DNA from 2 places in the Variovorax sp. PBL-E5 genome. Region 1 is predicted to be linked to the other one. Evidence: predicted binding sites of a transcription regulator. Region 1 holds the regulator's gene; the other holds the start of a gene.
The links. The regulator NrdR, encoded in region 1, represses ribonucleotide reductase genes. The targets are predictions, from matches to a motif close to CACNANATNTNGTG.

Region 1 (9,073 bases):
AAAACGCACTCAGCTTGCCGGTCAGCTCGGTGAGATCGGCCGAATAGTTGGGCTTGACGAACAGGTCGGTGAAGTCGATCCGCCCGTTGACCAGGTTCATCGGACCGAAATGGATGACCGGCGCGGGGCCGCTCGCGCTGTCGGTGACTGCGGCGGTGGCCACGGGCGGCGAAGCTGGTGGAGCGGGCTCGGGTGCGCCTCCCACCATCAATTCGGCCGGCACCGGCGCACCACCGGTCTTGGGGGTGGGTCGCGCCACGGCCGTCGTGCGGGTGCCGCCGAGGCTGCGCTGCGTGGTGGCCTCGCCTGCCGCGGGGCTGGCGGCCGCGAGGGCCGGCTGGCCCGGCTTCTTGGTCAAGTCCTGCAGATTGAGACGGCCGGTGGGATCGACGATGACGCGCGCGAAGAAGTCGGTCAATGTGGTTTCGCGCACGTCCACGCTCAACGGGGCGCTCGGCACCATGCTCACCTGCAGGCCGCGCAGATTCAGCGTTTTCCAGCTCAGCAACTGGTTGTTGCGCGTGGCACCGGGCGACTGGGTGAGCGTCGCGCTGTTGGCGCGGAAATCCTCCAGGGAAGTGTCACCCGCCAGCTTCAGGTTCATGCCTGCAGGCACTGCCGCGTACTTCACGGTCCCGCGGTAGCTCGCGAACGCACGGCGGACGTCGATGTTCAGCGCATCCGCGTAGTAGGCCTTGAAGACATGGGCCGGAATGGAGACCGCTTCGAGGCGGCCTTCGGCCGAGATCGGCTTGAGCGCGACCGTGCCCTTATAGTCGAAACGCCCCGCTTCCGCGCGGCCGGCGGCGATGCGTCCCGACAGCTGCAGCGGAGATGCGGCGCTGCTGTCGGGTGCGATCTTCTGCGCCTGGAGCTTCAGCGCGCTGATCTCGAAGGCCACCGGCGTGGCGCTAGCCTGGTCCGAATAGGAGAGCGCGCCGTTGTCGACCGCCACGGTGCCGATCGAGAGCGCCCAGGGCTTGGTGTTGGCGCCCGAGGCCACTGCGGCTTCGGCCGCCTTGGCATTCTTCGGCGCTGCCACCTTGGCATCGGCCGTGCCACTCTGGCTGCCGCCGGGTGGCGCCTTCAGCCAGCGTTCGAACATCCAGCGCTTCTGGTTGTCCCGCTCGACGCGGACCTTGGGATTGGTGGCCGTGAAGGATGCGATGGCCAGCGTGTGCTGGGTCATGTCGACTTCGGCATCGACAAGTTCGAATCGCCCGACGCTCGCCAGTGCGGTCTTGGCCTGCGTCAACGCCAGTCCGTCGGCCGCGACGCGGCGCGCCTTGAACTTGAGCTTGGGCTGGGCCCATGCGATGTCGATCTGTCCGCTGAGCTTGCCGTCGAGGGTCGGCTCGAGGCTTTGAGCGAGATACGGCGCGGCAAGCGACAACGGCAACGCATCGACCTCTGTCTGGACGTTGGCCACCTTGTCGGTCGCCTCGCCGCTGAACTTGACCGCCGCGCCGCCGACGGAGGTCGAACCGCTGAATAGCGCGGGCTTGGTCATCGGCCAGGTCACCGCGCTGGCTTCGACATCGAGTTGCTTGACATCGATGGCCGCGGCCGGCTGGGTGGTTTGATCGCGCCAGCCGATTTCGCCGCGGCTCAAGGCCACCTTGTCGACCTGCACGTGCAGGCCCGGCTGTGGAATCGCCTTGGGTGCCGCTGCGCTGGCCGGCGTCGCGGGCGCGGCCACCTTCTCCGTCACGCCCGTGGCCGGATCGGTGGCGAGCAGGTTCAGTTGCCCCTGCGCATCGCGTGCCACCACCAGGTGCGGCGCAGCCAGTGCCACCTCACCCAGGTGAACGACACCGTCCAGGGGCCGCACGTCGGCCAGCGTGATCTTGAGCGACTCGAAGCCGAGCAGATCGCGCTTCCTTGAGTCCGCCAGCTTGATGCCGTGCGCCTCGACCATGCCGGTGATCCGCAGGCCGCCTGTAGCGGCGCGCTCGAAATCGATCTTGAGATCTGCATCCAGCGTGCCGGCCTGCAGCGCCACCGGCAGACCGCCCGGGATGTAACCGAGGTAGGGTATCAGGTCGAGGCCCTTGAAGTTCAGCTGGGCATCGGTCTTGCGGTTGTCGGCGAAAGGCGTCGTGAGCGCCGCCGAGTCGAACTTGCTGCCGTTGAGAACGAAGGCGAGCTTGGGCTCGGTCTTGATATCGCGTTTCGACGGCAGGTTGCTGAGGAACGGCACATTGAGAACGAAATCGCGCAATTCATGCTTGCGCTTGACGGTCTGGTCGTCGAAATCGACCGACCCGCCGGCAATGGTGATGTTGTAGATCGCGAAGCGCGCGGGTTCGCTGCTCTTGGGCGCATCCGGCGTCGAGGAGAGCTTGGCCAGGATGTCGTCGATGTCGTATTTGCCGTCCGCCAGGTGCGTCAGCAGGATGGCTGGCGACTGGACCGTGACCGCGTCGATGACAGGCGCAAGCCGCAGGATCGATTGCAACTCGGCGTCGACGTAGATGCGCGAGATCGCCACCTGCGGCCCGCTCGCATCGGCCTTGGCGATACGCAGGTCGTTCAGGGTCAGCTCGAGCGTCCAGGGTTTGAAATCGATCTTGCCGACCGTGACCTGGCGACCCAGTTTCTCGCTGGCGATCTTCTGGATCTGGCTCTTGGCAATCGGCGGCACCGCCAGCCACGTGAGGACCCAGAAGGCCAACAGTATCAGCAGCGCGAAGACCCCGCGGCGCACCCATTTGTTCTTTGTCAGCGAAGCAGCGTTCATCAACGCCAAGTGTGCCCCAAACTCTGCCGGCTTCCCACAAACAAGAAAGCCCGGAGTCTCGACGCGAAGTCCAGTCTCCGGGCTCGATGGCGGGTGAAACGCCCATGCCATCTTTTCGCTCGACCGGAAGTTCAATCGTTCCGGCCATGCTGGCAGCAAGAGATTGCCACCATGGGGCCTCGGCCGCTGAACCCTTGGATTTCTCCTCGGGCTGCCGGACCTTGGTTAACGCCTGAAGCTCAGGCTTCTTGAGGGTAGGCGGACACGGACCGAATTGCAAATGACGTTTTCAATGAAACCTCGATGATCGATTCACGCGAAGATTACTCACATTTTCTTACCGTTAAATAGAATAAGAAGTCTATTTGTTATTCTTGACCGGGTATTTGGCCACTTCTAGAATGCCCCTTGCCCCAGCTGCCGACGCAGCCGGGCCTCACCGAATCCGCTGCCGAATTCCACCGGCTTGATCAGGCGGCCGCGCCAAATTTCCTCCTTCTTTCCGCGCGGGGCCTGATTCGTACCAATCCAAGCGCCGCCGCCTCTGAGCATCGCCCGTCGGGCCTTGTGACTGGGTGCCGCACAGAAAGGAAGAGCGATGAAACAGGCGTTTGCAGCCATGGCCCGCGGGCTCCGGACCTTTGCGTCCGATGTGGCTGACGGCTTTTTTGAAATCACCCACAACGGGTTTGCCCTGGTCGGCCTGGCGATCGTGTTCGCCGCCCTGGCGCTCGTCGCGCGGCCCGACCTGCGTCAATCGAGCGAAGATCAATTGATGGGCTGGCTCCAGTCTCGCAAGCCGGCACCCGAGGCGAGCGCCCTCGAACTCGAACCCACCGCCATCGAACGGACCACGGCAGCCAGCCCGCTGGACCTGCCCCGGCAGCAAGCCGCAGTCGCCTATTGGCTGAGCAAGAAATACCGGGTGGCCGTGGAACCGCTGAGCGTGCTGGTGGCCGAGGCGTTCGATCTCGGCAAGCGCACGAAGCTCGATCCGACGGTGATCCTCGCCATCATGGCAGTCGAATCCAGCTTCAATCCGTTCGCACAGAGCCAGGTCGGGGCCCAGGGCCTGATGCAGGTCATGACCCGCGTGCACGGCGACAAGTACGAAAGTGCCGGCGGCACGCTCACCGCCTTCGATCCCGTCACCAACATGCGTGTCGGGGTCAAGGTGCTGCAGGAATGCATCGCGCGCGCCGGCTCTCTCGAGGGGGGTCTCAAGTATTACGTCGGCGCCGCCAACCTCACGGACGACGGCGGCTATGCGGGCAAAGTGCTCGCCGAGCAGGAGCGCCTGCGCCAGGTCGTCAACGGCCGCGCGCCTTCGACGGTGCCGACGCCGCCGGCCATGCGCACGCAGCCGCTCCCGGTGGTGGCGCCCGCCAAGCCGGAGACGAATAACACTCAGAACGTGGCGCTGCTGTCGAATCTGTAGGCCTTTTCGGGACGGCGGCCACTGTCGTCAGCTACACTCGGCCGGCACGCGACTGGCGATAGGCGCAACCCTCTTCAGGTGCATTGCGCTGACGTGGACTACCACTGGGAAGCGTGCCGCCCGCGATCCCGCGCAGGCGTTCCGCCGTTCGCCTGGGCAGCCCTTGTTTGGTTGAAGAACAAGGACCATCGTCTCAAAGGACTGCCATGTACAACCGCAACATCCTGGTCGAACAGACCGACCCCGAAATCTGGGCTGCCATCCAGGCCGAAAACGCCAGGCAGGAACACCATATCGAGCTGATCGCGAGCGAAAACTACGCATCGCCGGCGGTGATGGCCGCACAGGGCTCCCAGCTCACCAACAAATACGCCGAGGGCTACCCGGGCAAGCGCTACTACGGCGGCTGCGAGCACGTCGACGTGGCCGAACAGTTGGCCATCGACCGCGTCAAGCAGCTGTTCGGCGCCGAGGCCGCCAACGTCCAGGCGCATTGCGGCGCCTCGGCCAACGAGGCCGTGATGCTGGCCTTCCTGAAGCCCGGCGACACCATCATGGGCATGAGCCTGGCCGAGGGCGGTCACCTGACGCACGGCATGCCGCTCAACATGAGCGGCAAATGGTTCAACGTCGTGAGCTATGGTCTCGACGCCAAGGAAGAGATCGACTACGACGCGATGGAGCGCAAAGCCCGTGACGCCATGCCCAAGCTGATCATCGCGGGCGCCTCGGCCTATTCGCTGCGCATCGATTTCGAACGCTTCGCCAAGGTGGCCAGGGACGTCGGCGCGATCTTCATGGTCGACATCGCGCACTACGCAGGCCTGGTCGCAGCGGGCGAATATCCCAATCCGGTGCCGCATGCGGACGTGGTGACCTCGACCACCCACAAGAGCCTGCGCGGTCCGCGCGGGGGCATCATCCTGATGAAGTCGCAACACGAGAAGGCGATCAACAGCGCCATCTTCCCCGGCCTGCAAGGCGGCCCTCTGATGCACGTGATCGCGGCCAAGGCCGTGGCCTTCAAGGAAGCGCTCTCGCCGGAATTCAAGGCCTACCAGCAGCAGGTGGTCAAGAACGCCCGGATCGTCGCCGAGACGCTCACCGAACGCGGCCTGCGCATCGTGAGCGGCCGCACCGAGAGCCATGTCATGCTGGTCGACCTGCGCGCCAAGGGCATCACCGGCAAGGAGGCCGAAGCCGTACTGGGCAGCGCCCACATGACGATCAACAAGAACGCGATCCCGAACGATCCGGAAAAGCCGATGGTCACCAGCGGCGTGCGCATCGGCACCCCGGCGATGACGACCCGCGGCTTCAAGGACGAAGAGGCGCGCGCCACCGCGAACCTGATCGCCGATGTGCTGGAGAACCCGCGCGACGCAGCCAACATCGCCGGCGTGCGCGACAAGGTCCACGCATTGACGAGCCGCTTCCCCGTCTACTTCTGATTTGGCGACGGCCGCATGAAATGCCCTTTTTGCGGTCACCTCGAAACGCAGGTCGTCGAGACCCGCGTCTCGGAAGATGGCGACTTCGTGCGGCGCCGGCGGCAGTGCGGTGCCTGCGACAAGCGCTTTACAACCTACGAGCGGCCCGACGTGAACTTCCCCGTCGTGGTCAAGAAGGACGGCAGCCGTGCCGATTTCGACACGGGCAAGGTGCGCGCATCGATGATGCTGGCGCTGCGCAAGCGACCGGTGACCATCGAGCAGATCGACATCGCGCTGCTGCGGATCGAACAGAAGCTGCTGGCGAGCGGCCTGCGCGAAATCGAGTCCACCAAGGTCGGCGAACTTGTCATGCGCGAACTCAAGCGCATGGACAAGGTGGCCTACGTGCGCTTCGCATCCGTGTATCGCAGCTTCGAGGACGTGGACGAGTTCCGGCAACTGCTCAGGGATATCTGATCAGCGCCAGCAGTCGTCGGCCGTCACGCCAGGCCTTGCGTCGACGATGGTCCGGCGCCCGGCGCTGTTGATTTGCAAGGTGCCGCAGCGGTCGCCCTTCATCGCGCCGGCAGGAATGGCCGCAAGCGTGAACGAACCGGGCTGCAAAGTGCCTGTCACGAAGTCGATCGTGTAAGTCTGCGCACCTTGCCTGGGCACGACCATCAGGGCATCAGGCAGCACCATGTCGGCTTCCGTACCGACGGCCCTCTTGAAATTGTCATTCTGACTGTAGAAGCGCTGCATGTACTGCATGGCTTCCATCAACTGCGCCCGAGCTTCCGCACGCCTCGATTTGCGTATGGACTCGAGGTAGCTCGGCAGTGCGATCGATGCGAGGATGGCCACGATGGCGACCACGATCATGACTTCGATCAGGGTGAAGCCGAGCGCGCGGTGCCGGGACGCGAAAGACGTTTTCATCGTGCGGCCTCGTCTTCAATACGACGGCGGCGTGATGATCTGCCGCCATTGCCGCCCGGTGGGCGATTTGAGCAATTGGGTCTTCTGCTCCTCGGTCGTGCGACCGGCCGTGTTCGAGCCGTTGCCGCCAGGCCCGGCGCTGCTCGAGCCGCTGCGGCCAGATCCTGCGTTGCTCGAGCCATTGCCCTCGGAGCGAACCGTACCCGCGCCTTCGAGGCCGATCAGCGAGCCTGAATAGTGGAGGATCGTTCGCTTGCCGGTGGTAGAGAAAAGCGTCACGGCGGCTGTCGCGTCGTCCGCGCCGTCGAGCTTGCCGTCGCCGCTGGTGTCGAAGGTCGGTCCTGGGAGGCCCGGAGCCCCGCTGAACGGATCCACGACAAAGGTGTAGGACCCCAAAGATGCCGGCGCGCATCCGTTCCCCGTGGCGGCCGGGACCATGGTGTCGATGATCACGCGGCCGCCATCGACTTGCGGCGCAGAAATCGACCGCAGCCCCGCGGCGATCGTCAAATGGACCTGCCAACCGCGTTTCTGTGCATTGGCGCCGGAGCCATAGTCGACCGGGTTGTTGCTGATCGCGAAGTAGCGCCCCGTCGCGCCGCCGACCGCCAGGTTGGAGAGGGTCTGCGTCACCAGACTCGCGTTGTCGGTGATCCTGTCGCCGCTATTGCTCGAAGGCGTTCCGATGGCGACCGTGTCCCATACGCCGTAGATGCTGCGCTCGGCCAGGACGTCCTGGTCACCCGCATCCTGGAGCTTGCCGGTGCCGACGAAAAGCATCGTCCCGCCCAGCGGATGGCGCGTGAAGGCTGGCGCGGCAGTGATCGGCTCGGGCTGGCCCTGGCGGTTCGCCGCCTTGAAGAACGGCAGTCCGCCGAACGCCACCCGCCACTCGGAAGGCGTGGGAGATGACAGGTCGAACTTCCACAGATTGCCCGCCAGGTCGCCGGCATAGGCGGCCACGACGCGCTGCGTGCCGTCGCGAACGAGGGTCACGCCGCCCAGGCCGTTGGGCGCCGCGAGCGAGCCGACGCCCGTGTCCAGGACCGCCAAGCGCGATCCGGTGATGGCATCGATCAGGTACAGCTGCGCCCGGCCGGTTGCGCTTTCATAGCCATTGCCGATCACGACGACCCAGCGGCCATCCTTCAGGATGCCGGCGGCCGGCGCTTGCAACACGTAGCCGAGTTCGGAAAAAGACGGGTTCGTGGCATCGATCTCCCACAGGATGTCGCTGCCGCCGGGTGTGGATTGGGCGCGCGTCAACGGCACCGGGTCGCCTTTCGCGGGAAAGGCCGCAACCGGCACATTGATCGCGAACAGGTTCTTGGCGCCGGCTCCCCCTGCGCCGAGAACGAGGTTGCGCCACTTGGAGGCCGAACCATCGTAGACGTCGGTCTCGGTCAGCGGCCCATCGACGAAAAAGCGATGCGCGTAGGCAGGATCGGCCAGCTGCTTGACGGTGCCGAGCACGGCACGCGGCATGAACGCGAAAGATTCGATGCCATCGGTCGCATCGAACGCATGGAGCATGCCGTCGTTGGCGCCGACGAACAGTTGGGCCTCGCGAAACTTCTTGGCGTTGATGAAGCGCTGATAGCTGGACTGCCCCGGCGTCGAAGTGGCAAGGAAGTCGTACTGGCCGTCGAAGAGATCCTTCACCAGGGCCGGCGAGGAATTCACGATGTCCCCGATCGCGCCCGTGCGCTTTCTGAACGTGGTGCCCTCCCCCGTGCGATCTCCGCGCAGGTAGGGAATCAGCGCCGACGCATTGCTCGCATCGAGCTGCGAGGTCATGCCAGCCGCATCGAGCGCAGAGAGCGTGAAGGGCACGCCCTTGGTCGCCGTGTTCGTGAAGGTGAAGATATTGCGGGCGGACGCTGCGGGAAGCTGCTGCGACGCCAGCCAGACGTTGCTGCCATCGGTGAGTTTCACTGCCTGGACGTCGCCGTTCCAGTCGGTCGCACGATAGCTCGGAACATATTCGAGCGTCGAGCTGGAATAGCTTCGACTCGATAAGGCCACGCCGGCCTCGCTGCTGTCACGGGTCTGGATGTCCTGGATGATCGAAGTCAGCGCCGCGGTGTAGTCGGTGATGCTGGACGCGCTCCTGGCAATCCCCCGGCTGTTGATGGCGGCGTGCCAGAGATCGTCCACCTTCGAACTGTCGTCGCCGACGGTGCCCCAACTCGCGGTCCCGGCCTGGAGGGCCGGCAAGTCCTCGGGGTTGCGCAGCTTGCCGTTCACACCGAAGGCAATGGTGTAGTTGACCATGTGCTGCCAGAAAGCCGGGTCGCTTCCGGTCACCGGCATGTCGTTCGGCAGGTCAGGGCGCAGATCGTGATTCCAGTAATACATCGCCACGTCGGCAAGCGAAGACTCGCCGGGACCCGCGTAAGGCGGCGCCGGATGGTATTGGTAGCTCGTCTTGCCGTCGGCACTCGTGATCAGCGGGCCCACCGTGTTGTCCGCATCAGCGTTGGCGCCGGCAGTCTGGGCGGCGGTGCTGTTCCACAAGCCGTC
Region 2 (9,073 bases), 1.4 Mb from region 1:
TCACCTCGATTTCGTGGACAGCACGGCGGCGCCGATCGCGCTGGCATCCGAAGCGCCGGTTGCCGCGTCGAAGCCCGCCGAAGCCGCGCCGATTCCGGAAGCAAAGCCGCAGTCGGCCGTCCCGAACGATCTCCAGACCTACCTCGATCAGCAGGAGCGCGAGATCCTGGTCCGCGCACTGCAGGACAGCGGGTTCAACCGGACGGCAGCGGCAGCCCGGCTCGGCCTGAGTCTGAGACAGATCCGATACCGGATCGCCCGGCTGGGCATCGCGACACCGAACGGCGAAGAGCCGCATGGCGCCAATGCCGATGAGTGAAGCCGGCGCCGACCTCTGGCGCGCGGGTTGGTATCGCTTTGCCAGGCCGTTGCGTTCTCCGAATTTCGGACCACGGCCGGCCGGCGCGCAGATCGACCTGATCGTGCTGCATTCGATCAGCCTGCCGCCGGGCCGCTATGGCGGCGACGAAGTGCAGCAGCTCTTCACCAACCGGCTGGACTGGGATGCGCATCCCTACTTCGGCACGATTCGCGGCCTCGAGGTGTCGGCGCATTTCTATGTTCGGCGCAACGGCGAGCTGTGGCAGTTCGTGAGCTGCGACGACCGCGCATGGCACGCCGGCGCATCGTCGTGGCGCGGACGACCGAACTGCAACGACGATTCGATCGGCATCGAGCTCGAGGGACTGGAAGGCGAGGCTTTCGAGGACGCCCAGTACGAAACGCTCGCCAGCCTGTGCCCCGCGATCGCGCAGCGCCACGCGATCGCGTTCATCGCAGGCCACGAACACATCGCGGCGGGCCGGAAGCAAGATCCCGGCAGCGGCTTCGACTGGGCCCTTCTGCAGCGACAGCTCGGCTGGGATCGCGCGATGTTCCCCGATGGCATTCCGATGCGCTGAATTTTTTCAATCGCGCGGCTGCGGCTCATGCAGAACTGACGCGGCACGGCAACAGCCTTGGTGCGAAACCGAGAGTGCAGCAACCATGCGCCTTTCAGGTTCAAAAGCGCTGGAAACGACCGCATGTCGCGGCCTGCGCTACGGTGGTCCAGTATCGATGCGGTCTGCGTGACCACTGGGCCTATACCCACAATGTATTCATCCGTTGAAGTCGGTGAAAAACACTATATCTAGTGGGTTGTAGACCCCTCAGACCCTAGATATAGTGTGTACTGCCCCGCGCTCGAAGCCGGGGCCCCGGCTGTCTCGGCACCGCCGGCCCAACAAGAATTGCCAACCGAGGACTGAATGCAAACCGCCCTGAACACCCCATCCACCTCTCGCGCCGTTCCCTCGACGCCGCAAAATCGTGACGTCGCAGGCTCGACCGCCGGCAACGCGCTCGCGCACTACCAGATCATTCGCCGCAACGGCGCGGTCGTGCCCTTCGAGCCCAACAAGATCGCGATCGCCATGATGAAGGCCTTTCTTGCCGTGCACGGCACGCAGGGTGCGGCCTCGGCAAGCGTTCGCGAAACGGTCGATACCCTGACCCAGGCCGTGGTGCGCGCGATGGTCCGTTCGCGTCCGGGCGGCGGCACCTTCCACATCGAGGACGTGCAGGATCAGGTCGAGCTCGGCCTGATGCGCGGCGGCCACCACGAGATCGCCCGCGCCTACGTGCTGTACCGCGAACGCCGTTCGCAGGAACGCTCGAAGGCAGGCGAGCAACATGCGCAGGCGGCAGCGCCCACGCTGCACGTGCTGGACCGCGGCGAACGCGTCGCGCTTGACCTCAACGAACTCCGTGGCCTGATCGAGTCCGCCTGCGAAGGCCTGGGCGACAGCATCACGGCCGCGCCGATCCAGGCCGAGACGATGCGCAATCTCTACGACGGCGTGCCGCTCGACGAGGTCTACAAGGCCTCGATCCTCGCCGCCCGCACGCTGATCGAGAAGGATCCCGACTACACCTTCGCCACCGCTCGCCTGCTCCTGCACACGATCTTCAAGGAGATCATCGGCCGGGAGGTGATGCCCGCAGAACGCGCGCAGGCCTATGCCGACTACTTCCCGCAGTTCATCAAGAAGGGCGTCGACAACGAACTGCTCGACGAGAAGCTGCTGCAGTACGACCTGAACCGCCTGGGTGCCGCGCTCAAGCCCGAACGCGATCTGCAGTTCGACTACCTCGGCCTGCAGACGCTCTACGACCGCTACTTCCTGCACGTGCGCAAGACCCGCATCGAACTGCCGCAGGCTTTCTTCATGCGCGTCTCGATGGGTCTCGCCCTGAACGAGATCGACCGCGAAGCGCGCGCGATCGAGTTCTACGAAGTGCTCTCGTCCTTCGACTTCATGTCGAGCACGCCGACGCTCTTCAACAGCGGCACCCTGCGCTCGCAGCTGTCGAGCTGCTACCTGACCACGGTGCCGGATGACCTCGACGGCATCTACGAGTCGATCAAGGAAAACGCGCTGCTGTCCAAGTTCGCCGGCGGCCTGGGCAACGACTGGACGCGCGTGCGTGCGCTCGGCAGCCACATCAAGGGCACCAACGGCGAATCGCAGGGCGTCGTTCCCTTCCTCAAAGTCGTGAACGACACGGCCGTGGCGGTCAACCAGGGCGGCAAGCGCAAGGGCGCGGTCTGCACCTACCTGGAAAGCTGGCATCTCGACATCGAGGAATTCCTCGAACTGCGCAAGAACACCGGCGACGACCGCCGCCGCACCCACGACATGAACACGGCGAACTGGATCCCCGATCTGTTCATGCGCCGCGTGATGGAGAAGGGCAACTGGACGCTGTTCTCGCCCTCCAACGTGCCCGACCTGCACGACAAGTTCGGCATCGACTTCGAAACCGCCTACGTCGCCTACGAAGAAAAGGCTGCGCGCGGCGAGATCAAACCGAGCCGCACGGTCCAGGCGACCGACCTGTGGCGCAAGATGCTCACGATGCTGTTCGAGACCGGGCATCCGTGGATCACGTTCAAGGACGCCTGCAACGTGCGCTCGCCCCAGCAGCACGCCGGCGTGGTCCATTCCTCGAACCTGTGCACGGAGATCACGCTCAACACCAGCGACACCGAAACCGCGGTCTGCAACCTCGGCTCGGTCAACCTGCTGCAGCACCTGAAGGACGGCGCGGTCGACCAGGAAAAGCTCAAGCGAACGATTTCGACCGCGATGCGCATGCTCGACAACGTGATCGACATCAACTACTACGCGGTCAAGAAAGCGCGCGATTCCAACCTGCGCCACCGCCCGGTCGGCCTCGGCGTGATGGGTTTCCAGGACGCGTTGTACGAGTTGCGCATCCCCTACGCCTCGCAGGAGGCGGTGCAGTTCGCCGACGAATCGATGGAAGCGATCTGCTACCACGCCTACTGGGCCTCGACCGATCTGGCCCGCGAACGCGGCAAGTACTCGAGCTACAAGGGTTCGCTGTGGGACAAGGGAATCCTGCCTCCCGACACGCTCGACCTGCTGGAGAAGGCGCGCGGCGGCTATGTCGAGGTGGACCGCTCGTCCACGCTCGACTGGAATGCGCTGCGCCAGAAGATCAAGACCGACGGCATGCGCAACTCCAACTGCGTCGCCATCGCACCGACCGCAACCATCTCCAACATCATCGGCGTCGACGCGTCGATCGAGCCCTGCTTCGGCAATCTCTCCGTCAAGTCGAACCTCTCCGGCGAGTTCACCGTCATCAACCACTACCTGGTGCGCGACCTCAAGCGCCTGGGCCTGTGGGACGACGTGATGGTGATGGACCTCAAGCACTTCGATGGTTCGCTGCGTCCCATCGACCGCGTGCCGCAGGATGTGAAGGCGCTCTACGCGACCGCGTTCGAGGTCGAGACCACCTGGCTGGTCGAGGCGGCCGCACGTCGCCAGAAGTGGATCGACCAGGCACAGTCGCTCAACATCTACATGGCCGGCGCCTCGGGCAAGAAGCTCGACGACACCTACAAGCTCGCCTGGCTGCGCGGCCTGAAGACCACCTACTACCTGCGCACGCAGAGCGCGACGCACGCCGAGAAATCCACCGTTCAATCGGGCCGGCTCAACGCCGTGTCGTCGGGCAGCGGCGATGCATCGTCGGGCATGAGCGCACTCGAAGCGGCGGCGCTCGCAGCGCAAGCACAGATGAGCGCGATGCCTGCAACCGACATCGCGTTCTGCGGCGTGGACGATCCGACGTGCGAAGCCTGTCAGTGACGTCGGCATGAGGAGGCCGCGATTCGCGGCATCGCCTGACAAATTGCGATGCATGCGAACAACATAACGACAACATAATTGGAGCGCGATGTGAAGGAGCACTTTGCAACTCACATCGTTGCTCACATAATTTGAGCATTGGATTTTTCTATGTTGACCTGGGACGAAGAAGTCAAGCCCTCCTTGCCAAAGGATCTGCCACAAGGATTGCGGCACTCATCGAACAGCGGCGCGCAAGCCAGCCGCTCGGCGGAGCTTCCGACTTCGCAAATCGCTCCGGCCTTGCGCACCCTCGATGACGGCGCCGCGGTGCCGACACCCCGAGCTCTCGCACCTCAAGCACCCGCCGTACCTGCCGCACGCCGCGTCAAGGCCGCGGACAAGCGCATCATCAATGGCCAGACCGACGTCAACCAGCTGGTTCCGTTCAAGTACAAGTGGGCCTGGGAGAAGTACCTTGCCACCTGCGCCAATCACTGGATGCCGCAGGAAGTGAACATGACGCGCGACATCGCGCTCTGGAAAGACCCGAACGGCCTCACCGAGGACGAGCGCCGCATCGTCAAGCGCAATCTCGGCTTCTTCGTGACCGCCGATTCGCTGGCCGCCAACAACATCGTGCTGGGCACCTACCGCCACATCACGGCGCCGGAGTGCCGCCAGTTCCTGCTGCGTCAGGCTTTCGAAGAGGCGATCCACACCCACGCCTACCAGTACATCGTCGAATCGCTCGGCCTTGACGAGAGCGAGATCTTCAACGCCTACAACGAGGTGCCTTCGATCCGCGAGAAGGACCAGTTCCTGATCCCGTTCATCGAGGCCATCAGCGACCCGCACTTCCACACCGGCACGCACGAAAGCGACCAAACGCTGCTCAAGTCGCTGATCGTCTTCGCCTGCCTGATGGAAGGCCTGTTCTTCTACGTCGGCTTCACGCAGATCCTTGCGCTCGGCCGCCAGAACAAGATGACCGGTGCCGCCGAGCAGTACCAGTACATCCTGCGCGATGAGTCGATGCACTGCAATTTCGGCATCGACCTGATCAACCAGTTGAAGCTCGAGAATCCGAACCTCTGGACCTCCGAGTTCAAGGCAGAGATCAAGGCGCTCTTCATGAAGGCCGTCGAGCTCGAATACAAATATGCCGAAGACACCATGCCGCGCGGCGTGCTCGGCATGAACGCCTCCATGTTCAAGGGCTACCTGCGCTACATCGCCAACCGGCGCGCGCAGCAGATCGGCCTTGAGACGCTCTTCCCGAACGAAGAAAACCCATTCCCCTGGATGAGCGAAATGATCGACCTGAAGAAGGAGCGCAACTTCTTCGAAACCCGTGTGATCGAGTATCAGTCGGGTGGTGCGCTCTCCTGGGATTGAATTTTTGCGACAAAACAATAAGGTGAATTCAGGAATTGCCCTTGCCGCCGATCGCACCGAAGAGTGCGGCGCCGACGAAGGCTCAGGTGTTCATGGTGCTGGATCTTGATCCAACGCCATGAATCGCTTCACGCTGACCAACATGCGTGGAGTGCTTCAAAAGGTTGATTTTTCAACTTGATCAGGAGAAATAGAAATGGCAACTGCAAAGAAAGCGCCGGCTAAGAAAGCCGCTGCAAAGAAGGCCCCGGCCAAGAAGGCACCAGCGAAGAAGGTAGCCGCCAAGAAGGCGCCGGCCAAGAAGGTCGCTGCGAAGAAGGCTCCGGCCAAGAAGGTAGCCGCCAAGAAGGCACCGGCGAAGAAGGCTGCTGCGAAGAAGGCTCCGGCCAAGAAGGCGCCGGCGAAGAAGGCCGCTGCCAAGAAGGCGCCGGCCAAGAAGGCTGCAGCCAAGAAGGCACCGGCGAAAAAGGCCGCTGCCAAGAAGGCCCCTGCGAAAAAGGCTGCAGCCAAAAAGCCTGCTGCCAAGAAAGCAGCGAAGAAGCCTGCTGCCAAGAAGGCCGCGAAAGCGCCCGCCAAGGCCGCCGTAGCGCCTGCTCCTGCGGCGCAAACGACGCTGAACCCACAGGCAGCATGGCCGTTTCCGACGGCCAGCAAGCCCTGAGTCTTTCAGCGGCCTTGAAGGCAAAAGCCCGGCACCTTGCGGTGTCGGGCTTTTTTATGCGGCTACTTCAAAGGCCGAGCGCTTTGAGATCGACTTGGTAGTTCTGAGGGCCTCGCTGCGCGATCTTGAGCGCACCGATGCGATTGCCCAGCGCTGCGCAGCGCGCAAGCGGCCAGTCCTGCTCGAGACCGAAGAGCAGCGCACCGCGCCAGGCATCACCGCAGCCGGTGGGCTCGACCACGGCGGCAGGCGTCACGCCGGGAACATGCTCGCGCTCGCCGTGGGTCCACACCTCGCAGCCTTCGGCCGCCAGGGTCACCACCAATCCGCGTACGCGCTTCGAGATGTCGGCAAGGCTCCACCCGGTGCGCTGCGACAGCATCTTTCCCTCGTAGTCGTTGACCACCACCCAGCTGGCCAGGTCGACGAAGTGCGCGAGCTCCTTGCCGTCGAACATCGGCAAGCCCTGGCCCGGATCGAACACGAAAGGAATGCCCGCCGCCTTGAACTGCTCCGCGTGCTGCAGCATCGCCTCGCGGCCGTCCGGCGCAACGATGCCGAGTCGAATGTCCTCGCGCGCGACCACACGCGTGATGTGCGCCTGCTGCATCGCGCCCGGATGGAATGCAGTGATCTGGTTGTTGTCGCGGTCGTTCATGATCATGGCCTGGGCGGTGAAGCTGTCGTCCACCTGCCGCACGAACTCGGTGCTGATGCCGAGCGCACGCAGGCGTTCCAGGTAATCGCCGCCGTCGCTTCCGACCGTCGCCATTGGCAATGCAGTGCCGCCGAGCGCGCGGAGGCTGTAGGCGATGTTGCCGGCGCAGCCGCCGAAGTCACGCCGCAGGCCGGGCACGAGGAAGGACACGTTGAGGATGTGCAACTGATCCGGAAGAATCTGGTCGGCAAACCGGCCTTCGAAGGTCATGATGGTGTCGAACGCGAGGGAACCGCAAATCACTGCTGCCATGGATACGCCATTGGTTGAAAAGAATGGAAAAGGAAGAAAGGAAGAATCGCCGGATATTCAAGGGTAGAACGCCTCGACGACAAAGCCCGCGACCGGCGGCAGCGCTGCCGCCTCGGCACCGACGAGCGTGATCGGCAGCGACGCTGCGCGCTCGCCGCGAGCCGAGAGCACGGCAGGCGCGCCGAATTCGGCAGGCATCAGAACTCGTCGCACGACCGTCCGATCCTGTGTGTCGCGCAAGGACAATTCCACCGCCGGCATCGCCAGCGGCACGCTCGCCCCATTGCGCAAGCTGAAGTCGAGCCGATAGGCATCGCCGTTTTTTGCGCGTGAGAAGGAGGCACCCTCGATCACGATGTCGTTCTTCCGGCGCAGCGCGGAAATCTCGCATCCGGTCAGACGGCACAGCGCCGTGAGCGCAGGACGCAAGGAAGGGCTCCGCGCCGCGATGGCATCGCGCCGCTCATGCACTGCCTGTGCAGCAAGCGCCAGCAAGCCAGCCAGGATGGCGATCGAATAGAGCGAGCGGTGCGCTGTCGGACGCCGCCAGAAGCCTGGCGCTGCATCTTCGGACTCCGAAGAAGGTGCAAATCCCCCGGCCGCACCACTCAACGGCCACTCCGGCTCGCTGGCCATCTGCATGATCGGCGCCGATTCGCGCGCCGCCACTTTCTCTTCGTGCGCCTTCGCTTTGGCGGCCTTCTCGCGCGCGCGCCGCAAGGCTTTCTGAAACTGGGCATTCCCCGAATCGCCCATGTCGGGGATCGGATCCCGTCCGACAGGACGGTTTGAAGGCAGCGTCAGATCGATCTTGGGAAATGGCGGATAGGAGGCCTTGGGCGGCATGGGCACTACAGGCGGCTCGACGACGGTCCAAGGCGCATCGGGAACGATGCCGATGAAGCGCAGCGGCGCCGACGACGCGGCGTCCTCGGGCGACCGCACAGCCGACGCGGGATCGGGATCCGGTCTCGATGCCGCCGCTGTGTCCGGCGCCGATGAGGGAAGCTGGATCTCTTCCTGCTCCTCTTCGAAAAAGTCTGCTTCCTCGAAATCCTGCACCGGCGATTCGCTCGTCGACGCGTTCTGCGTGCTTGCCGGCGCCGACGTTTCGGGCCCGGGTTCTATCGGAGGATCGGCATCGGATGCCGGGCCGGGGACATTTCCCACCGAAGGCGTCGCCGACACAGAGGGAGCGTCGGACTCCGGTACTTCCTGGAGATCGGCAGTCGCGTCGAACACTTCGCTGCAACGGCCGCAACGCACCCATCCGTCGGAAATACGAAGCTGGTCCCTCACCACCTTGAAAGTGGTGGCACAGGCAGGACAGCGGGTGACCAGGCTCATGAGATGCCGATTGTAGGAGCGACCTCCGGCGGCAACGGCCGCTCAGAGGCGTGCCGTCATCAGAATCCAGCCATCCTCGTTGTCGCTCACTTCCAGGGCCGCATGAGGTGCGTAGGCGAGCGTCAATTCATCGGCCTGCCGTTCGAGGATGCCGGCCAGCACCAGCGCGCCGCCCGGCGCCACGTGCTCACAGAGCAAGGGAGCAAGCACCTTGAGCGGCGTGGCGAGGATGTTCGCGAGCACGATGCCGTAGCGCCCCTGCGCGGTTTCCGGCAACCCCGCGTTCAGATACACGCCATTCGCTTCGGCATTGAGTCGCGTCGACGCCACCGCGGCTTCGTCGATGTCGATCGCATCGATCTCCGGTGCACCGAATTTCGCGGCGCCGATCGCGAGAATGCCGGAGCCGCAACCGTAGTCCAGCACGCGCCGGCCATCCAACTGGCCCTGCGACGCGATCCAGCGCAGGCACATGCGTGTCGTCGGGTGCGTGCCGGTGCCGAAGGCAAGGCCCGGATCGAGCCGAATCACCTGACGCGCCTGCGGCGGCGG

Region 2: a site for NrdR is predicted at 1,125-1,138, ahead of WDLP6_RS04600 (ribonucleoside-diphosphate reductase subunit alpha). Genes of this name have one in related genera too.

What each region holds. Positions count from the first base shown of each region.
Region 1 is NZ_LR594671.1:2,314,321-2,323,393, reverse strand. It holds gene WDLP6_RS11320 (DUF748 domain-containing protein) at 1-2,740, opposite strand, end outside; gene WDLP6_RS11315 (lytic transglycosylase domain-containing protein) at 3,339-4,178, shown strand; ZMP/ZTP riboswitch at 4,217-4,343, shown strand; gene glyA (serine hydroxymethyltransferase) at 4,385-5,629, shown strand; gene nrdR (transcriptional regulator NrdR) at 5,645-6,088, shown strand; gene WDLP6_RS11300 (type IV pilin protein) at 6,089-6,550, opposite strand; gene WDLP6_RS11295 (pilus assembly protein) at 6,566-9,073, opposite strand, start outside.
Region 2 is NZ_LR594671.1:933,115-942,187, reverse strand. It holds gene WDLP6_RS04610 (sigma-54-dependent transcriptional regulator) at 1-319, shown strand, start outside; gene ampD (1,6-anhydro-N-acetylmuramyl-L-alanine amidase AmpD) at 306-902, shown strand; gene WDLP6_RS04600 (ribonucleoside-diphosphate reductase subunit alpha) at 1,251-4,166, shown strand; gene WDLP6_RS04595 (ribonucleotide-diphosphate reductase subunit beta) at 4,317-5,543, shown strand; gene WDLP6_RS04590 (histone H1-like DNA-binding protein) at 5,740-6,204, shown strand; gene WDLP6_RS04585 (carbohydrate kinase family protein) at 6,272-7,174, opposite strand; gene WDLP6_RS04580 (zinc-ribbon and DUF3426 domain-containing protein) at 7,232-8,521, opposite strand; gene prmA (50S ribosomal protein L11 methyltransferase) at 8,564-9,073, opposite strand, start outside.